Regions from separate parts of the Halomonas elongata DSM 2581 genome, predicted to be linked through region 1. Evidence: predicted binding sites of a transcription regulator. Region 1 holds the regulator's gene; each other region holds the start of a gene.
The links. Region 1 encodes sigma-54, which starts transcription at its own class of promoters, with help from an activator protein. Its sites were predicted from a motif close to TGGCACNNNNNTTGCTNT; they were not measured.

Region 1 (5,262 bases):
AGAAGGCGTTGGCCATTGCGCGCTATACCGGCGAGGATCCGGCCGCCGGCCTGGCGGATGCCGAGCTGATGGCCACTCGTTTCCCGGATCTCGACGTGCACCACCCCTGGCCGCTGTCCACCGAGGAGGCCATCGAGCTGGCCCTGACCTGCGAGAATGCCGGTCGGGGCGTCGAGGGAATCCGCAGTTCCGAGGGCGCCAGCCTGTCCAGCGGCGAGGGCGTTCATGTCTACGCCAACAGTCACGGTTTCCTGGGCGGGCAGCGCGGCAGCCGACACTCGCTGTCATGCCTGCTGATTGCCGAGGATGACGCGGGCATGCAGCGCGACTACGACTACACCACGGCGCGCGATCCGCGGGCTCTGCGCGATCCCGCCGCCGTGGGGGAAAGCGCGGCTCAGCGTACCCTGCAGCGTCTGGGAGCCGGGCGTCCGGCCACCGGCCGCATGCCGGTGTTGTTCGATCCTTCGCTGGCCTCAGGGCTGGTCGGACATCTGATGGGCGCCATTGCCGGCGGTGCCTTGTATCGCCAGTCTTCCTTCCTGTGCGAACGCCTGAACACCATGCTGTTCCCGGAGTGGTTCTCGTTGAGCGAGCGCCCGATGGAAGTCGGTGCCATGGCCAGTAGCCCTTTCGATGCCGACGGCGTCCAGACGCGTGACAATGTCTTCGTCGACCAGGGGCGCCTGGCCAGCTACCTGCTTTCCGCCTATAGCGCGCGTCGCCTGGGCATGTCGACCACCGGCAATGCCGGCGGTGCCCGCAACCTGCGCATCGCAGCACCCCTGGAGTCGCTCGAGACACTGCTGGCGCGGATGGATCGCGGTGTGCTGGTGACCGAGCTGATGGGGCAGGGCGTCAATGGCGTGACCGGGGATTATTCCCGCGGCGCCGCCGGTTTCTGGGTCGAGGACGGCCGGATCCAGCATCCCGTGGAAGAGTTCACCATCGCCGGCAATCTCGAGACGATGTTCCAGGGACTGATCGGCGTCGGCGACGACATCGATACCCGAGGCAGCATTCATACCGGCAGCTGGCTGATCGACGAAATGACCGTCGCGGGGGGATGAAGCCCGGCCCGGCTGCGCCGGGAGCTGTAAGCTATAACCGGGCTTCGCCCGGAGCTGTAAGCTTTAAGCTGTAAGAAAAAACAAAAAACCTTGTTTTCGGGAGTATTTTCTGGACGGCTTACGGCTGTCAGGCTTCTTCGTCGAACCGGGCGTTGAACAGTGCCTCGAGGGCGTCCAGAACCGCTTCGCTGTCGTCGCCTTCGGCTTCCAGCGTCAGTTCGGTGCCGCAGGGGGCGGCGAGCATCAGCAGTGACATGATGTTGGTGGCATCGGCCCGCTGGCCGCCGTGGCAGACGGTGACACTGGCGTTGTAGGGCTGGCAGCACTGTACCAGGCGGGTGGCGGCGCGGGCGTGCAGGCCGCGCTTGTTGATCAGGGTGAGCTTGCGACTCGGCACGGACTCAGGATTCCTTTTCGTGGTCGTGGTCGTCTTGTTCGAGGGCCGCTTCCGGGGGGAGGCGGCTGAGGTGGATGCCGAGTTCTCGGTGGCGCAGCCGAACGCCGGATTGCTGGCTGGCGAGATCGTGGGCAAGACGCTCGGCCAGGTAGACCGAACGATGTTGGCCGCCGGTACAGCCGACGGCCACGGTCAGATAGCTGCGCTGGCTGGCCTGGTAGCGGGGCAGCCAGCGTTCCACCCAGGCAAGGATGTCCTGACGCATCTCCTCGACCATCGGGTAGCTTTCGAGAAAGGCGATGACATTCTCGTCGCGTCCAGTGGCGTCGCGCAGCGAGGGATCCCAGTAGGGATTCGGCAGGCAGCGCGCGTCGAAGACGATATCGGCGTCGAGGGGCACGCCTCGCTTGAAGCCGAAGGATTCGATGGTCAGGGTCAGGGTTTCCTGGCCACGGTCGGCCAGTTGGTCGGCGATGCGGCCACGCAGTTCATGTACCGAGAGTCGCGAGGTGTCGATCACCAGGTCGGCGAGGTCGCGAATGTCCGCCAGGGAGGCTTCTTCCTGCTCGATGGCTTCGGCCAGCGTCATCCGGTTGTTGCGGGTCAGTGGATGACGTCGCCGGGTGGTCGAGTAGCGCTCGATCAGGATACGCGCGTCGGTGGTCAGGTAGACCACCTGACATTCGATGCCACGGTCGCGCAGCTCATGCAGCAGGGTCGGGAAGCGCTGCAGGGCATGCGGCAGGTTGCGGGCATCGATGCTGACGGCGATGCACTTGCGTGCCTGGCCATCACGCAACTCTTCGGCCAGCGAGCCGAGCAGCATGGCCGGAAGGTTGTCGATGGCGTAGAAGCCGAGATCCTCCAGGGCCTGCAGGGCGATCGACTTGCCCGAGCCTGAACGGCCACTGATGATCACGATCTGCATGGCGGTCTCCTGGTCGAAGGCTGGCCGGGCGAGGCCGCTGGGGTTGCGTCAGTTGGGCTCGGCCGATGCCTGTCGGCGAATCGCCTCGATGAGCCGTTCGTGCAGGGCCTGTTGGCTGTCTGCGCGACGCAGGGCGTTGCGCGTGTCGGCGTCGTTCATCACGGCGGCGACCTGGCCGAGCAGCGCCAGGTGGGCGTCGTCGGCCTGTTCGGGAACCAGCAGGACGAACACCAGGTCGACGGGGTCGCCGTCGACGGCATCGAAGTCGATCGGTTCGGCGAGCTTCAAGAAGCCGGCGATGGGGGCCTTGCAGTGAGGGTTGCGGGAATGGGGAATGGCGACCCCGTGCCCGATGCCCGTGCTGCCCAGGCGCTCCCGACCGATCAGACGGCTGAAGACCTCCTGGCTATCCAGGCTGGGTGTGTTCTGGGCGATGAAGGTGCTGAAGAATTCCAGCACGCGCTTCTTGCTCCCCCCGGGCACATCGAACAGGGTGCGCTCGGGGGGCAGTATGGTTTCCAGAGACATGACGGGTCAGCGTGCGCCGGCGGCGCCCTGGGCGCGCGCCTGGGATTTTTCCTTGTGTTTCACCAACTGGCGATCGAGCTTGTCGGCGAGGGCGTCGATGGCGGCGTACATGTCGCCGTCCATTGCTTCGGCATGCAGGTCGGCACCGGCAGCATGCAGGGTACAGGCAGCTTGTTGGCGTTCCTTCTCCACGGAGAGCGTGACTTGCACGGTGGTGATGTTGTCGTAATGACGTTCGAGGCGCGCGAGTTTCTCTTGGACATAGTCACGCAGGGCGTCGGTCAATTCCACATGATGGCCGGTGAGGTTGACTTGCATGACACGCTCCTTGCTCCTGGGATTGTGCCTCGATTGTAACCCTTTTTGGAGTCGAGCAAACCCCCTGTGTAAAGCGCCTTTCGCGCCCCGGTTCGGGAGGTCAGCGAAGGCGCTTGCGTTGGCTCGAGGACGGGATGTTCATCGCTTCGCGATACTTGGCCACGGTGCGTCGCGCCACTTCGATGCCTTCCTCGGCGAGCAGGGTGACGAGCTTGTTGTCGGAGAGCGGTTTGCGGGCCGGTTCCTCCTGGATGAGCTTGCGGATCCGGGCGCGGATGGCGGTGCTGGAATGGGCGTCGTCGCCACCGCCGACATGACTGGAGAAGAAGTACTTGAGCTCGAACACGCCGCGCGGCGTGTGGATGTATTTCTGGGTGGTCACCCGCGAGATGGTCGATTCGTGCATTTCCACGGCCTGGGCGATATCGGCCAGGATCAGCGGCTTCATGGCCTCCTCGCCGTGTTCCAGGAAATCCAGCTGGCGGACCATGATCTCGTGGCCGACCCGCAGCAGGGTGTCGTTGCGGCTGGACAGGCTCTTGAGCAACCAGCGCGCTTCCTGCAGGTGATCCTTGAGAAACTGGTTGTCCTGGCTCTTGTCGGCGCGCCGGATCAGGGCGGCGTAGTCGGGCTGAATGCGCAGTCTCGGCATGGCCTCGGGGTTGAGCTCGACCTGCCAGCCCTGTTCGTCGCGCCGGGCGATGAGATCGGGGATGACATAGTCGTCGCTGCCGCTGGCGAAGGTGCTGCCCGGGCGTGGATCGAGTCCTCTGATCAGGGAGATCACTTCGTCGAGGGCTTCGTCGTCCAGGCCGAGGCGCCGTTTCAGCAGGCGTCGGTCATCACCGGCCAGGGCCTCGAGAAACTGGCGGGCCAGGCGCCGGGCCTGTGGAAGCCAGGGGGTGTCCTGGGGCAGGGCGGCGAGTTGCAGCATCAGGCATTCCCGCAGGTCGCGAGCGAAGACGCCGGTGGGTTCGAATTGCTGTACGCGCAGCAGTACGGCTTCGACCTCGCGGCTGGACGGTCCCTCCAGCCCTTGGTCGCGCAGGCCCTCGCGGATGTCGTCCAGGGGCTGGTCCAGGTAGCCGTCGTCGTTCACCGCATCGATCAGGCTTTCGGCGATACGCGAGGCACGTTCCTCGAGGCCGCTCATGGCCAACTGCCAGGCCAGGTGACCCTGCAGGCTCTGGCCGGCTGCCTGGCGTTCGAAATCGGGGGCCTCGCCGCTGCCCGAGCCGCTCAGGCTTCCCAGGCCGGCGTCCTGATAGGTGTCGGACCAGTCGCTGTCGACGGTCAGTTCATCGGGAATCTCGCTGGCCCAGTCGTCCTCGGCCGTCTCGCCGACCGCCAGCTCGCCGAAGTCCTCGTCGAGCTCCAGCATGGGGTTGGATTCCAGGGCCTGCTGGACTTCCTGGCGCAGGTCGAGGGTGGAAAGCTGCAGCAGGGCAATGGCCTGCTGCAGCTGAGGTGTCATAGTGAGCTGGGTGCCGAGCCGCAGTTGCAGGGAAGCCTTCATGGCCATAGGAAAAGAGATCCGCTCAACGTGCGAGAAAACCCCACCCTAGTCCGCTGTCGCGGCGCATGCAAGCCCTTGTTCAAGCAATTATCATGCCATTGGCAATTTTCGTGCCTTGGCGATAAAGCATTCCTTATATCAGCTTGTTGTGATCAGACAGACTGGGGAAAGATGGGTGAGGGGCGCCATGCCGGACAGTGACCGGCATGGATCAGAGTCGGAAGTCCTGTCCCAGATAGACATCGCGCACCTGCTGGTTGGCGAGGATCGCCTCGGCGTTGCCCTCGGCGATGATCTGGCCGTCGCCGACGATGTAGGCGCCGTCGCAGATATCGAGGGTCTCGCGGACGTTGTGGTCGGTGATCAGCACGCCGATGCCGCGGGCCTTGAGCTGGCGGATGATACCCTTGATTTCGCCGACGGAAATGGGATCCACGCCCGCGAAGGGTTCGTCCAGGAGAATGAAGTCGGGTTCGGTGGCCAGGGCGCGGGCGATTTCCACTCG
Region 2 (5,262 bases), 930 kb from region 1:
ACGATCAGCAGCTGTAGTACATGTCGAACTCGATCGGGTGGGTCGTCATGCGCAGACGCTCGATGTCCTCGGACTTGAGCTCGATGTAGGCATCGATCGTCTCGTCGGTGAAGACGCCGCCCTCGGTCAGGAAGCTGCGATCGGCATCCAGCGCTTCCAGCGCCTGATCGAGGCTCTCGGCCACGGTCGGGATGGCCTTGCCTTCTTCCGGCGGCAGGTCATAGAGGTTCTTGTCCATGGCATCGCCGGGATGGATCTTGTTCTTGATGCCGTCGATGCCGGCCATCAGCATCGCCGCGAAGCACAGGTAGGGGTTGGCGGTCGGGTCCGGGAAGCGGGCCTCGATGCGCTTGCCCTTCGGGCTTGCGGTGTAGGGGATACGGATGGACGCAGAACGGTTGCGCGCACTGTAGGCCAGCATCACCGGCGCCTCGAAACCCGGCACCAGACGCTTGTAGGAGTTGGTCGACGCGTTGGTGAAGGCGTTCAGGGCACGGGCATGCTTGATAATGCCGCCGATGTAGTACAGAGCCATCTCGGAGAGACCAGCGTACTCGTCACCGGCGAACTGGTTCTGGCCGTCCTTCCAGAAGGACTGGTGGACGTGCATGCCGGAACCGTTGTCACCGACCACCGGCTTGGGCATGAAGGTCGCGGTCTTGCCGTAGGCGTGGGCCACGTTGTGCACCACGTACTTCATTTCCTGCAGCTCGTCGGCCTTCTTCACCAGGGTGTTGAACTTGACGCCGATCTCGTTCTGGCCGGCGTTGGACACCTCATGGTGATGCACTTCGACGGTCTGGCCGATGGCCTCCAGGGTGCTGCACATCACGCCACGGATGTCGTGGAAGCTGTCCACCGGCGGTACCGGGAAGTAGCCACCCTTGACCCGCGGACGGTGACCCAGGTTGCCGCCTTCGACGTGGCGGTCGGTGGCCCAGGCACCCTCTTCGGAGGTGATCTTGTACATGGCGCCTTCGGCGTCGGCCTTCCAGTGCACCTCGTCGAAGACGAAGAACTCGGGCTCCGGACCGAAGAAGGCGGTGTCGCCCAGGCCGGAAGACTGCAGATACGCCTCGGCACGCTTGGCGATGGAGCGCGGATCACGCTCATAGCCCTGCATGGTGGCCGGCTCGATGATGTCGCAGCGCAGCACCAGGGTGGCATCTTCGGTGAAGGGGTCGAGGAAGCCGGTGCCGTCCTCCGGACGCAGGATCATGTCCGACTCGTTGATCCCCTTCCAGCCATTGATGGAGGAGCCATCGAACATCTGGCCGTTCTCGAAGAACTCTTCGTCCACATCGCGAGCCGGGATGGTGACGTGCTGTTCCTTGCCTTTGGTGTCGGTGAAGCGCAGATCGACCCACTTCACATCATGTTCTTCAATCAGGGCGAGAGTCTTGTCAGACATGAGGTCCTCCACAATGAGCTTGGCTCGTTAACTCTGAAGCGAATTCAAAGCGTCTTGACTGCTGGTCGAGTAGCGAACGTTGTAGCACGCCGTAAGCTGGCTGCCCACAACCGCCGAAGCGACCATGGCGTTTGCAGTGGTGAAGCAGAAAGCGTGCCAAAATGGCGCATCCTCATGCCCGGCTTTCATAGCACCCTGATCTTGCAAAGGAAAATTTTCCTTCCTGGTTCTCCCGAGCCAAGCCTGCCTGCTCACCGCCCTATATCGATGCGACACAGGCAGCTCTCGATGAACCAAAATGGAGCGCCATGAAAGAGTCAGCACCAAAACAGTGCAAATGTGCTGCCCTCACGCCCCCATGGGACGAGACGCGTCATGCATCGGCGTCCTCGAAATCGCCCAGCCACTTCTCGATGAGCGCCGGGTGGTCAGCGATCCAGCGACGGACGCCCTCTTCTGGGCTGCCGACGTCCTCGATGGTCAACATCAAATCCGATAGCTGGCCATGGCTCATGTACCAGCCATCGAGGACATCCGTTATTTCGGGGTGCTCTTCGGCGAACCCGGCCGTGGACATCCATTTGATGTCGTCGCCGCCGCCATAGGCCTCCTCGGGATCCTCGATGGCCTTCAGGTCATATTGCGCATAGGCCCAATGCGGCTGCCAGAGCGTGACCGCGATGGGTTCTTCCTTGCGATACGCCTCCTCGAGCGAGGCCAGCATGGCAGGTGACGAGCTATTCAACTGGCGAAACGGCAGCTCGTAGCGCTCGATGGCGGTTTCCGTTTCCCCCGCGATGGCGGAACCCGACTCGATGCCCATGATTGTCGGCTCTCCCTGGTACTCGAAGCGTGACGCATTGGCCTTCAGGTCTTCCATGGTGTCGATATCCGAGAGATAGGCCGGCACCACCAGCTCGTCCTGGGCGCCGTGATACCAGGCGTCATGGACATCGATACGATCCTGATAGGGCTCCAGGTATTGGGCATCACCATTGGGCAGCCAGACTTCCAGCGATATGTCGATATCGCGCTGGGCCAGCGCGCTGAAGATGATGCTCTTGCCGGTCGTGGTCAGCTCGACGCGGTATCCCCGCTCCTCCAGCAATTGCTGCCATAGGTGAGAGACGGCAATATTCTCCGACCAGTTGTTGGTGCCGATGGTCAATGTCTCGTCGGCCGATGCCGTAGTGGCAACCCCCAGGGCGCCAAGTGCAACGAGAAGAGAAGTAATCGATTTCATGGGTCTCCTTAGATTGTCATGGAAAAGGGTCAAGAACCCAGCAACTCATCGTCATAGCCATACGTCGACAGACGATCTATCCCCCGTTCGGTAATCAACACCTGTTCCTCCAGCTTGACCCCTTCGCGGCCATCGCGATGCCCGATATAGGCTTCCACGCACAGGGTCATGCCGGGTTCGATGTCACCGTCGTAGCCGACATCGTCCCAATCCATGTCATGGGCGATCAGCGGCCATTCACCGGTCATCCCGCAACCATGGACGATGTCCAGGTAGCGGTTCTCGCGATATCCCCGGGGAATCGGCCAGGCGCGGCGTGAATACTCGCGAAAGCTCATGCCGGGTGCCAGCAGGGCGATATTGCTTTCCAGTTGATCGGCCGCCATCCGATAGAGCCGCTTCTGCTCCTGGGTGGGACCACCACATCCGGGGACATGGAAGGTTCTTGAAAAGTCGGTGTAATAGCCGAAGCAGCCGACGATGTCGGTGTCGAAGGCCACGAGTTCACCAGGCGCGATGATCTTGTCGGAACACTCCTGGAACCAGGGATTGGTGCGTGCCCCCGAGGCCAGCAGCCGGGTTTCGGCATATTCGCCCCCCGTGGCCAGCACATGCTGGTTGAAAATGGACCATAGCTCGTTTTCGGACATGCCCGGCCTCAGGGCCGCTTCCATGTGCGCCATGGCGGATTCCGTCAGTGTCACCGAACGGTGGATCAGGCTCAGCTCATCGAGGCTCTTGATGGACTTGGCGCCTTCCACGGCGACGGCGGCATCGATCAGCTCGAATCCCGCCTCGCCAAGGGCGGATACGGCCGCGGTAGGAGCCGACTCGATGCCCAGCCGTTTGCCCTGCGTAGCCGAGCGTGCGAACAGGGAGCGCATGTCATCGACGAAGGCCGCCGTGTGTTGCGGGCAACGAGGCCCGCTGTACTGCGGCATGACGGCCCTCGCCGGATGAACTTCATCCAGCAGCCGGGCATCCTTCGCCAGGTGCATGCAGGCACTGAACTCGTAGAGCACTACCGGACCGTCAGCGGCCACGTAGAGATAGCGCGCGGGATTGCGCTGCGAATAGACCTGCATGTTGCGAACGCCGCAGGCATATCGAATATTGATCGGGTCGAACAGGATGAGCGCATCCATCTCATGATGGCGCATCTGCTGACGCAGGCGGTCGAGACGATAGCGCTCGACCCGCGACAGCAGCTCGTCATCGATGGATTGGCGACGAAAATCACCGTCAACGTAAGACCGACCGTCTCGAGGGACGTCGGCCAGTGCCACGATCTGGCTCATGAAAACTGCACTCTCTCGTTGGTCAGCGGGCAGGCGGACAGGTCAGGCATGGAGAGCCTCGGCTCGTCGCGCCTACCCCATGAGATTGTCGTGGCGATGCTGGTTGTGAGCGTCGATGTGGGCCTGGGTCACGCGACCATAGATCTTTTCGGTGTGCTCCAGGCTGCCCATCATGTTCGGGGTCTTGGCGTAACCCAGCAGGGTGCACAAACGCTGTCCCTGGGCGGAGGCCACACGGTGCATCGAATAGCGCCCCTTGAAGAGCTGCAGGTCGCCGGTATTGAGCGTCAGCGACTCGACCTCGGTGTGATCGCCTTCCAGGATGCGCTGCACAGCGGCGAAATTCTCCTCGCCGGGGCGGCGGATGTTGGGCGCATACTGGAACTCCCCGCCGCTATGAGGCCGTCGCGTCATCAGGCTGACGATGAATTCATTGGTGTCGAAGTGCCAGGGCAGCTCGGTATCGTCAGGCATGACATTGATTACCAGGCCGGCGATGGGATCGGCGAACTCATAGATGACCGGTTCCTCGAGACAGTCAGCGATGAACCGCTGAAACGCCGGATCGCGATAGAGCGTCTTGACGATGGCGTCCTCGGGAATCAGGTCCTTGGCCACGAACCCATTGGTGTAGTGCTGGAAGCAACGCACCGGGTGATCCTCGGGCAAGCTGGGATCGTCCTGGGTGACATACGGATTGACGTTGTTGTCGGAATAGTAGGCCAGAGGGGCCAGGGCCTCACTTTCCTGGCGCAGCGTCTCGACGACATCGTCACGAATGAACCGGGACAACAGTGCGCAGCCGTCCTGTCGCAGTTGGGCTCGCACCTGTTCAACCGCATGACGATAGGCGTCGCTTTCCTGCCGGTCGATCGGGTACTGCTGCAGGTCGACCAGCCGCGCCAGGGAAGGGGTACCAGGCGCTTGGGGGGTCGCTGAGCGTTCGTCGCGAAGGGCAGAAGTTGGCATCGACTCGTCTCCTCTTGGGTGGCGGGATAAGTACTGCGGCCTAGGCTAGGCAGGCCCTCTCGCCAACTCCAATCAGAATTCCGTCGCCGATGTCATGACTTTTTTATCAATTGATTCAATCAGTTGAAAACGTGGCTCACGTGGTCTGCCGATATTGCTCGCGCAACAGCAACGCCAGAGGAATGGCCACCTCGGCGACGCGAGGCTCATCGGCGAAAGCCAGATACCAGGGAATGCGGGGCAACTCGCCGGCCAGGGGGCGCATGACCACACGCCCCGAACGGGCGGCATCACGAACCGCCCAGCGAGACAGGATGCTCACCCCCTTGCCGGCCGCCACC
Region 3 (5,262 bases), 380 kb from region 1:
AGGGCGAAGAAGGCGCCATGGCCGAGACTGAGAATGCCCAGATAGCCCCACACCAGATCGACGGCCACCGCCAGCAGTGCATAGCTGAGGTACTTGCCGAGCAGCGTCACCGTATAGGTGGAGACATGCAGCGGATGGTCCGCCGGCACGGCCAGGTTGAGCAACGTCACCAACGCCAGGGCAGCCAGCAGGATGCCGAGGAACAGCCGGGTGGCGCGCTCACGAAAAGGTCTCGTCAACCACATGGCGAATCAGCCCTCCGCTGCCCGGCCCTTCTGCGGAAAGAGTCCGCGGGGGCGCTTCTGGATGAACAGGATGATGAACACGAGCACCACGATCGTGGCCAGCACCGCACCGGCCCAGGGCTCGAGCACCTGGTTGATGACACCCAGCGACAAACCGGCCACCAGGGTTCCCCAGAGATTGCCCACACCGCCGAACACCACCACCATGAAGGAGTCGATGATGTAGTTCTGGCCGAGATTGGGACCGACGTTGGTGAGCTGCGAGAGCGCCACCCCGGCCAGCCCCGCCACCCCGGAGCCCAGGGCGAAGGTCAGGATGTCCACCCGGGTGGCGCGAATGCCCATGGCACGCGCCATGCCGCGATTCTGGGTCACCGCCCGCACCTCCAGGCCCAGGCGGGTACGTCGCATCACCAGCATCAGCGCGGCGAACACCACCAGGGCGAAGCCCAGCACGTAGAGGCGATTGAGCGTCAGCGAGAGGCCCTCGTTGAGCATCAGCGAGCCGCTCATCCACTCCGGCGTGACCACGGTACGGTTCTGCGGCGAGATCACCGTGCGCACCAGTTGTTGCAGGATCAGGCTGACGCCGAAGGTGGCCAGCAGGGTCTCCAGCGGTCGTCCCTTGAGGAACTGGATGACGCCGCGCTCGATGGCCACACCAGCCAGCGCCGCCACCAGAAAGCCGGCGGGGATCGCCAGCAGCAGCGCCAGGCCGGGCTGGCCGGGCAGCAGTTGCTGCATGGCCCAGGTGGTGTAGGCGCCGAGCATTATCAGTTCGCCGTGGGCCATGTTGATCACTCCCATGACGCCGAAGGTGATCGCCAGGCCGATGGCCGCGAGCACCAGCACCGAGCCCAGCGAGAGACCGAAGTAGAGCGTCTCCAGGCCCCGGTTGAGCGTCATCTTCTGCTCGATAGCGGCCAGGGCCGAGGTCGCGGCGGCGGCGAGTTCCGGGTCCTCGCTGCGACTGGCGACATTCAGCGCCGCGCGTACCCGCGAATTCAGGCTGCCGCTCAGGGTTTCCACCGCTGCGACCTCGCCCGCTTCCAGGCGCTGGATGGCCAGGGCCTGCTCGAGCAGGCGACGCACTTCGGCGTCCTCCTCACCTTCGATGACCGCCCGGATCGGCTCGACCAGGCCGGCATCGACATCGCCAAGCAGCGCTCTGGCCGCCTCGCGACGTTCGGCGACTTCATCGGCATGCAGGTCGAGCACCGCCAGCGCGCCCTGCAACTGGCCGCGCAGGGCATTGTTGATGCCGATGCGGTCGAGTTCGCGGCGCGACATCTCGCCGGCATCCTCGAAGCTCAGCGCATCGACCACCGGCCAGTTGCGGCCGCGGTTCTCGACGACCACGACAAAGCGGCGGGTGTCCTTGTGGCGCTGCAGCTTGCCGCCGAGCAGCGCCTCGAGCCAGCGGCGACTGCGCGCGTCGCCGCTTTCGATGATGGCCTCGATCGCCTCGCCCTTCTCGGCGTAGGAGGCGGTAGCGAGGGGATCCAGCAGGGCCTGACCGGGATCGTCCTGCGCCTGTGCAGCCAGCGGCAGGCCGCACAGCAGGCACAGGCACAGCAGGCCTGACAGGAAGCGTGGGAGCATCCTCATTGGCGTGTCCTGTTATTCGACATCTTGCGAAAGGCTGGGCTTAGGAAAGGCTGGGCTTAGCCGTCGACAGGCCTACGTGAGGGCGCTGTGAACCCATCCCTGGGCGCTACATCTGCCATCCATGGCAGATGACCCTCACTACGCCCTGTCCCCGACGCCCAGCATCGGGCATCCAGATCGGGGTGTTATTCGGACGCCTCTTCCTCGGCCTGGCTGCCACCGCAGCTACCGCGCACCACGTTGTAGTTGCCGCATTCCATGGGCTTGCGCCAGTCGCTGATCAGGTCCCTGGAACCTTCCAGATAGTCGGACCAGGCGTCGCCGGCCACGGTGGAAGGTGTCTCCCAGACGATGGAGAACTGACCGTTGTCCTGGATCTCGCCGATCAGCACCGGCTTGGTGATGTGGTGGTTGGGCATCATCGTTGCGTAGCCGCCCGAGAGGTTGGGCACCGAGACGCCGATGATGGCGTCCTTGACCGCGTCCACCTCGGTGGTACCGGCCTTGCGCACCGCCTCGGTCCACATGTTGAAGCCGATGTAGTGCGCTTCCATGGGATCGTTGGTCACCGCCATCTCGTCGCCGGTGTGCTCGATCCAGGCGTCGATGAAGTCATAGTTGGCATCGGTATCGACGCTCATGAAATAGTTCCAGGCGGCCAGATGGCCGACCAGCGGGCCGGTGTCGATGCCGGTAAGCTCCTGCTCGCCCACCGAGAAGGCGACGACCGGGATGTCGGCGGCATCGATACCCTGATTGCCAAGCTCGCGGTAGAAAGGCACGTTGGCATCGCCGTTGATGGTGGAAACCACCGCAGTCTTCCTGCCCTCGCTGCCGAAGGCCTTGATCTCGGAGACGATGTTCTGCCAGTCCGAGTGACCAAAAGGCGTGTAGTTGACCATGATGTCTTCGTCGGCCACGCCGAACTCGTTCTTCAGGTAGGCCTCGAGGATCTTGTTGGTGGTACGCGGATAGACGTAGTCGGTGCCGGCCAGCACCCAGCGCTCGACGCCGACCTGATCATGCAGGTAATTGACGGCAGGAATCGCCTGCTGGTTGGGCGCCGCCCCCGTGTAGAAGACATTCTCGGAGGACTCCTCGCCCTCGTACTGCACCGGATAGAAGAGCAGGCCGTTGAGCTCCTCGACCACCGGCAGCACCGACTTGCGCGACACCGACGTCCAGTTGCCGAAGATGACGTCGACCTTCTCCTGGGCAAGCAGCTCGCGGGCCTTCTCGGCAAACAGCGGCCAATCGGAGGCGGGATCGACCACCACCGCCTCCAGGTCACGGCCCAGCAGGCCACCCTCGGCATTCTGCTGCTCGATCAGCATCTCCACGGTGTCCTTGAGCACCGTTTCGCTGATCGCCATGGTGCCGGACAGCGAATGCAGGATGCCCACCTTGATGGGATCTTCCTGCGCCAGAGCGGGTGTGGCGACGGCCAGGCTCAATAATGGAGCGGCCAGCCAGCGAGGACGCATGGCGGGACGAGGTGAGGTCATGGTGATCTCCTTGCGATCCGGATCGTTGTTATCGGAAGTCAGTGATCGAAAGTCAGGGCATGCACCGGGTGCACTCCCTGCCCACAATCCCAAGCAAGGGCCACGCCAGAATCACCTTTCACCTGATTATTGCTTTGATGTCAGACAAATAGCGCGCCTCGCCACCTGCCTCACGCCCTCGATGTTCTGCCTTGGTGCAGTCAACGAGCGGCCATTGCCTCGAATCAGTGCCCACCTCGTCCGCCCTGCACCTCTATCGTGCGATCAGAAACAAGACGGGGGCACTGGCCATGCCAGTGCCCCCGTCAGGGAATTGCCAGTACCGAAAGGCTCAGTCGCCTTCGGGACCTCCAGTCCCGGTGGCTACCTTCATGCGACGACGCAGGATGGGCCCGACGATATAAGGCAGGATCAGCCCCAGACCGGCGAACACCCACAGGCCGATGGCCAGGCCGCTGTCCCACAGAATGGTCCAGTCGCCGTCGGAGATATCCATGGCATGGCGCAGGTTCTTCTCCATCTCCGGCCCCAGCAGCAGGCCGAGAATCACCGGCACCAGGGGAATCTCGAGCTTGCGCAGCACGTAGCCCGCCACGCCGAAGGCCACCATGAAGTAGAGATCGAAGGTCGTGTTGCTGATCGAGTAGATGCCGACGAAGGCGATCATGGTGACGATCGGCAGCAGGTACATCGGCGGCACCGAAAGCAGCTTGACGAAGATGCCCACCAGCGGAATGTTCAGTACCAGCAACAGGAAGTTGCCGATCAGCAGCGCGGCAATCACGCCCCAGACGATGTCGGCGTTCTGGGTGAACATCAGCGGTCCCGGCGTGATGTTCAACGAGATCAGCAGCGCCAGCAGCACGGCGGTGGTGCCGCTGCCCGGCACGCCGAGCGTCAGCATGGGCACCAGGGCACCACTGGAGGCACCGTTATTGCCGGCTTCGGGGCCGGCCACACCGCGCGGGTCACCCTCGCCGAAATAGCCTTTCTTGCCGACGACCTTCTTCTCGAGCGTATAGCCGATGAAGCTGCCCAACGACGCCCCGGCACCCGGCAGAACGCCCGCAATGAAGCCCAGGATGCCACCGCGGATGCTCGACGGCATGATCTCGCGAATGTCCTTCCAGGAAAGCGTCAGCTTGTTGACGGTCATCTTCGCCTTGCCGCCACCAGCCTTGTCCTCGATGAAGAACAGCAGCTCGGAGATGGCAAACAGGCCGACGATGGCGATGATGAAGTCCACGCCCTCGTAAAGCTCGAGCACACCGAAGGTGTAGCGCTGCACCCCGGTGTTGTCGATGCCCACGGTGGCGATCATCAGGCCGATGCAGGCGGCCACCACGGTCTTCATCGGATTCTTGCCGGTGATACCGCCCAGGGTGGCGAAGGCCAGCAGGAAGAGAGCGAAATATTCCGCCGGACCAAAGGTCAGGGCGAAGTCGGCCAGCAAGGGCGCCAGCAGGATCAAGCCGATGGTGGCGATCAGGCTGCCCATGAACGAAGCCACGGCGGAGATCGCCAGTGCCTCGGCGGCCTTGCCCTTCTTGGCCATCGGATAGCCATCCAGGCAGGTCATCATCGCCGGCTCGTCACCGGGAATATTGAGCAGAATCGAGGAAATACGCCCGCCGTACATGGCACCGGCGTAGACCGCGGTGAGCATGATCAGCGCGGTCTCAGGCTGCAGCCCCAGGGTGAAGGCCAGCGGGATCAGGATCGCCACGCCATTGGCCGGCCCGAGGCCCGGCAGGGCGCCGATCAGGGTGCCGAGAAAGGCCCCCAGCAAGGCGAACATCAGGTTATGCGGCGCCAGCGCGACCGCAAACCCGTCCATCAGATAACCCAGGGTTTCCATCAGCCAACCTCCAGGAACGACAGCAGACCCAGCGGCAGCGCGAGGC

Region 2: glnA (glutamate--ammonia ligase) is a predicted target of sigma-54. The motif match lies at 1,553-1,570, and genes of this name have one in related genera.
Region 3: urtA (urea ABC transporter substrate-binding protein) is a predicted target of sigma-54. The motif match lies at 3,449-3,466, and genes of this name have one in related genera.

Annotation. Positions count from the first base shown of each region.
Region 1 covers NC_014532.2:1,067,970-1,073,231, forward strand. The annotation lists gene pmbA (metalloprotease PmbA) at 1-1,070, shown strand, start outside; gene HELO_RS04970 (HPr family phosphocarrier protein) at 1,198-1,467, opposite strand; gene rapZ (RNase adapter RapZ) at 1,472-2,395, opposite strand; gene HELO_RS04980 (PTS sugar transporter subunit IIA) at 2,444-2,923, opposite strand; gene hpf (ribosome hibernation-promoting factor, HPF/YfiA family) at 2,930-3,241, opposite strand; gene HELO_RS04990 (RNA polymerase factor sigma-54) at 3,342-4,763, opposite strand; gene lptB (LPS export ABC transporter ATP-binding protein) at 4,969-5,262, opposite strand, start outside.
Region 2 covers NC_014532.2:142,208-147,469, reverse strand. The annotation lists gene glnA (glutamate--ammonia ligase) at 5-1,411, opposite strand; gene HELO_RS00645 (glycine betaine ABC transporter substrate-binding protein) at 1,785-2,654, opposite strand; gene HELO_RS00640 (M24 family metallopeptidase) at 2,684-3,952, opposite strand; gene HELO_RS00635 (HalD/BesD family halogenase) at 4,025-4,921, opposite strand; gene HELO_RS00630 (LysR family transcriptional regulator) at 5,058-5,262, opposite strand, start outside.
Region 3 covers NC_014532.2:1,450,219-1,455,480, reverse strand. The annotation lists gene urtC (urea ABC transporter permease subunit UrtC) at 1-245, opposite strand, end outside; gene urtB (urea ABC transporter permease subunit UrtB) at 252-1,853, opposite strand; gene urtA (urea ABC transporter substrate-binding protein) at 2,039-3,358, opposite strand; gene HELO_RS06935 (tripartite tricarboxylate transporter permease) at 3,690-5,216, opposite strand; gene HELO_RS06930 (tripartite tricarboxylate transporter TctB family protein) at 5,216-5,262, opposite strand, start outside.